2 regions of the Paenibacillus sp. FSL P4-0113 genome follow, and region 1 is predicted to be linked to the other one. Evidence: predicted binding sites of a transcription regulator. Region 1 holds the regulator's gene; the other holds the start of a gene.
The links. Region 1 encodes CtsR, which represses protease genes until heat stress. Its sites were predicted from a motif close to ATGGTCAATAAAGGTCAAACA; they were not measured.

Region 1 (2,464 bases):
CAAATTTCCGACCGCTTCGCTGCCTTCACCGTAAATGCCGCGAACTGTAAGACCTACCTGTGAAACAGCAGACAATATACGATTGATTTGATGAGTCATGACTAATGCGGGCAAATGCATCATCACCGAAGCTCTCATACCTGTGCCGACATTCGTTGGACAACTGGTTAGAAAACCTCTCCGATCATCAAATGCATAATCAACATGCGCTTCAAATGCATCATCAATAACCATAGCGCGTTCCCAAGCTTCTCTAACCTGACATCCCGGATATAAGCACTGGATACGCAGATGATCCTCTTCGTTTATCATAACACTAACCGATTCATCATCGCTAATTAAGACAGCACCGTTACGAGATTCGTTCGCCAAATTAGGACTAATCAAATGCTTCTCAACCAGCACCTGCTTGTCGATCTCATCCAACTCGGATATTTTCAACGTATGAAAAGTACCAAAACCGCCTAAATCATCATACTGAAGGATATCCGTCAAGCGCTGAAGTGCTTCTGCCGACTGCTGATTGGTAGCAAGCATGGGAAAAGGCAGATGCTGCAAGTTACGCGCAATTCTTACCCGGCTGCTAATGACAATCTCCGAATCCGCAGCATCACCACGCATCCAGTCACTTAGCGGCTTCTCCGTAAACCGAATATTGGGCATTACGCATCCCTCCTACTCTTCACAAACTTTACTCTTCAGTCATTTCTTTTTCAAGCTCTCTGATTTGATCCCTAAGCTCAGCAGCTGATTCAAACTCTTCCTGTACAATGTGCTGTTGCATCTCTTTTTTCAAATCGTCAATTTGCCGTTTAACCTTCAGTCGGCCACCAGTGCGAACCGGAACTTTACCAACATGATTCGTACTGCCATGCACACGCTTGAACAGAGGGTCCAGACGATTATCAAAATATTGATAGCACGACGGGCATCCGAAACGTCCCAGCTTACTAAACTGTGCATAGGTCATGCCACAATCCTTGCATTGCAGGTTCTGCGGACCACTGTGGCCTGGAGACTGGCTCTTTGTACTGGAGTCAAAATCCAACATCCCCGACAGCAAGCTATGAATTGAAAAGCCGTTAGGTGTTCCAGGGATCATCTCCCCTTTTTCCTTCGCACACGTCTCACAAATATGAAACTCTGTCTTTTCGCCATTCACAATTTTGGTGAAATGCAAAGTTGCCGGCCGCATATTACATTCTTGGCACAGCATAAAAGCACCTCCTTCAATGTCAGGATTTAATACCCACCCTACATCCAAACATTAGTCTCTATTCACACACTATTTGGTCGCCAGCAACGAGATCAGCATAGCCTTAAGCAATCTTGCTCGCAGTTGATCACGATAGGGAAGCTTCAGTAATAATGTATCTCTCGATAAAGCAGCCTTCATTAGATTAGCTTCCCTTTTGCTTAAAAAATGGGCTTCCTCTAACTGATAAATCAGTCCTTCTGCTGCTGATTGGCTAATTTCCTCCCCGATGCTCTGATGAAGATGTGTATGGATGGCATGCTGTGCGGGTAGCTGAATTCGCTGAATACGAATGTAGCCCCCACCACCGCGTTTACTTTCCACCACATAGCCTTTTTCCAGCGTAAACCGGGTGCTAATTACATAATTAATTTGCGACGGAACGCAGGAAAAGCGGTCAGCCAGATCATTGCGCTGAATCTCCACCAAACCTTGGGGACTTTCCAGCAATATACTCTTCAAATATTGTTCAATAATATCGGAAACATTGCGCATTTCATCATCCTCCACTAACGGAAACGCAAGTATTCAAGTACATTTCACGCTCCACAGAGTCCGCCGTATATTGAACTTAACCAAACGGTAAAGTCACGAATCTAAGCTGTATTTAGGCTATTGCCTGTTCTACATCCATTGAAATGTACCGTTTTGTCTCTAGTGTGGCCTTTATTTGCGATTAATCATACACTTCTCTTATGTTCATAAGAGTCAGCTCCTAACTATACGCAAATCATTTCAATTCTCGTTTGCTTCTTTACTATCGAAATTACTTCATACGGCCAATCCATCAGCATAATACTTCTACAGCATCACACTAGGTTTGATTGACTTTGACTTTCTTTGACTATATTCACATTATAGCACATTATTCATTTTTGCCAAGGGGTCAATACCATTTTTCGCAATCTAATTATGTTTTATACAATACCATAAAAAAACTCTTCCCATTACAGAAAGAGTTTTGAAAATAATGATAACCACACAAGTTATATTCTCTGAAAGATGAGCTTAAAAGGTCTAAATAGGCCTTTATCAGAAAAAATCCAATAAAAACGTTTGATTTACTGGTATTACGCGTTTAAGGGCAGACACAGACTCACTACTCCCTTCAATCCGCTCCCACTTATACAGATTATCAGCCTGCTGATAGCCAAGCATCAGAGTCGTCAGTGACTGAATCCCAAGTTTCAAGTCAGCTACTATGGCGTT
Region 2 (2,464 bases), 930 kb from region 1:
AAACCATAGGCTTGACGAATCTGGTCCTCCAATTGGGACAGGCCGAACAAGTTGTTCGCAATCGGCTCCAGCTGTTCCAGCAGATCCAGTCCTGCTTTGCTCACCTTCATGCCTACACTCTCAATCTCAATTAACCCCTGAGCTTTAAGAAGATCGGTTTCGGCGCGCAACACGCGCTCGGTCATGTTCAGTGAAGCTGCCAGTGTTCTGCGTCCAACAACATCGGACAGCATAATCTGATGCAGGATCGTGTACCTTTTTTTCAAAACATCCATGAGGTCGGGCAGAAGCTGCTTCTGTATTTCTAATATCTTTCGCATGCTTTCCACTCCCGCACACTTCTAAGTTCTGTCTCTAATGCTCTATCTCTAACTGGTCTTAAAACGTCCCGGGATAACTTTTTAAGTCCCACGTATATCTTAACCAATATTTGCTCTACATGCAAGTCTATCTGAACCTATATTTCTCAACCATTTGTCTGAATATGCGCATTTAATAAAAGCTTGCAATTCACTGCTGTATATCATATAATCATCTTTGTTTCCAATTAGCTGTTTAATTAGTTAGTTGTTTGCATTGATTCAACTATGCGCCCGTGGTCCAACGGATATGACGTAGGCCTCCGGAGCCTGAGATCGAGGTTCGATTCCTCGCGGGCGCGCCATTTTAAATGAACGCTTAAATGCTTATATATAATGTTTTAACCAATAAGAGCGCTGAGGGCTCTTTTTTTAAAATCATTAGTTTGACTTTCTTTGACTTTTTGTTTGAAATTGTTTATCATGTGGTTAATACGGTAACAGTTTATAAATAAGGGACGTGTAATCGGCATGTCCACCAAAATCCACTAACGATATTTAAGGGAGGTTTTTTGACGTGAGCTATGTTCCTATGGTAGTAGAACAAAGTAACCGCGGCGAACGCGCCTATGACATTTATTCCAGACTGTTAAAGGATCGCATTATTTTGTTAGGCTCGGACGTCAATGACGTTGTAGCCAACTCTATAATTGCGCAAATGCTGTTTTTGGCTGCCGAAGATCCTGAAAAAGATATTCACTTGTATATTAACAGTCCTGGCGGTTCCATTACAGCGGGTATGGCCATTTTTGATACGATGCAATACATTAAACCTGATGTATCTACGATTTGTGTAGGTATGGCGGCTTCCATGGGCGCGTTCTTGCTGAATGCAGGCGCCAAAGGTAAACGTTTCGCTTTGCCAAACAGTGAAATTATGATTCACCAACCTCTGGGTGGTGCACAAGGCCAGGCAACGGATATCGAAATCCGCGCACGCCGCATTCTGAAAATGCGTGATAAACTGAACCGCATTCTCGCAGATCGCACAGGCCAACCACTGGAACGTATTGAAAAAGATACAGACCGTGACTACTTCATGTCTGCTGATGATGCCAAAGAATACGGTATTATTGATAAAGTGCTAACTAGCTCCTCTCCAGAAGGTGTATAAGAGAAGAAATTCGCCTCTCGATAGCTGGTAAATGAAAAAGCTGCTCCGGATGTTATTATCCGGTAGGCAGCTTTTTTGCTTTATTGTTTCTTAGAGTATAGACAGTCCAACCTATTCATTTCTACTATTAAATCTGTCCCGCAAAAGGCTTTCCGCCTTGAGGCAGCAGTTGACCGAACGAGTAGGTAAACTCTGGAATCCCATACGCGTATGGTGCATAATCATACAAATCAAACACGATTGTTACCCCACTGTTCGTCACATAAAAATTCTGATCTGCCGCCAGCTCTTTAAATTTGCCGAATCCTTCACCAGCCTGAAGCGCATCGATTTTTTTCTTCAAATCAGCATTGAGGAACTTTTTGTAATTCGGATTCGCCTTCAATACGTCAGACAACTGCAGCAGTTTACCATCAGGAAGCGAGAACGTATATCCTTTACGTACCGTCATTCCATGTGCGCCACCCATATACGAGTAATCCTGCATAATCACACTCAGAATACCATCTTTGTTATAGGAAATCGCAAAATCATTTCCGAACTCATACGGTCTTTCTGTTGTAGCCCCTCCCTCAGCCATTATCTTTTTGCCTGCTGCCAATATACCCTCTGCATGCTTTTTAAGCACATGGTTAATGGCCTGCTCTGCCTCAGGATTCAGCTGGCTGCCGCTGATTTGCGGATACTTAATCTTGTAGGATACCTTCGCATTACTCGAAGCTGGTAGTGTTTGAGACGCAACTGTGATCGGGTTTAGCTGGCTTTTACTCAGCGTTACTGTTTTCTGAGCTGCGTTCCATTGAGCATCTATGCCTAGATAATCTTTCAGCAGACTCATAGGAATGTATAGCTTCCCAGCGATCTGTTTGGCATCCATACTACGTGTATTGATTCCATTGACGTTGACGTAGGCATCCGAGGAAGAAGCCATAATGTAAAGTCTATTGTACCCGCTACCTACGGTATATGTCGTTGCTTTCGCATCATAGCT

Region 2: a site for CtsR is predicted at 743-763, ahead of clpP (ATP-dependent Clp endopeptidase proteolytic subunit ClpP). Genes of this name have one in related genera too.

What each region holds. Positions count from the first base shown of each region.
Region 1 is NZ_JBBPAZ010000001.1:2,881,694-2,884,157, forward strand. Features, by position in the region: gene MKX46_RS12330 (protein arginine kinase) at 1-663, opposite strand, end outside; gene MKX46_RS12335 (UvrB/UvrC motif-containing protein) at 692-1,216, opposite strand; gene MKX46_RS12340 (CtsR family transcriptional regulator) at 1,286-1,750, opposite strand; gene MKX46_RS12345 (GNAT family N-acetyltransferase) at 2,288-2,464, opposite strand, start outside.
Region 2 is NZ_JBBPAZ010000001.1:3,814,978-3,817,441, reverse strand. Features, by position in the region: gene MKX46_RS16440 (sugar-binding transcriptional regulator) at 1-320, opposite strand, end outside; tRNA gene MKX46_RS16435 (tRNA-Arg) at 590-664, shown strand; gene clpP (ATP-dependent Clp endopeptidase proteolytic subunit ClpP) at 877-1,473, shown strand; gene MKX46_RS16425 (PdaC/SigV domain-containing protein) at 1,601-2,464, opposite strand, start outside.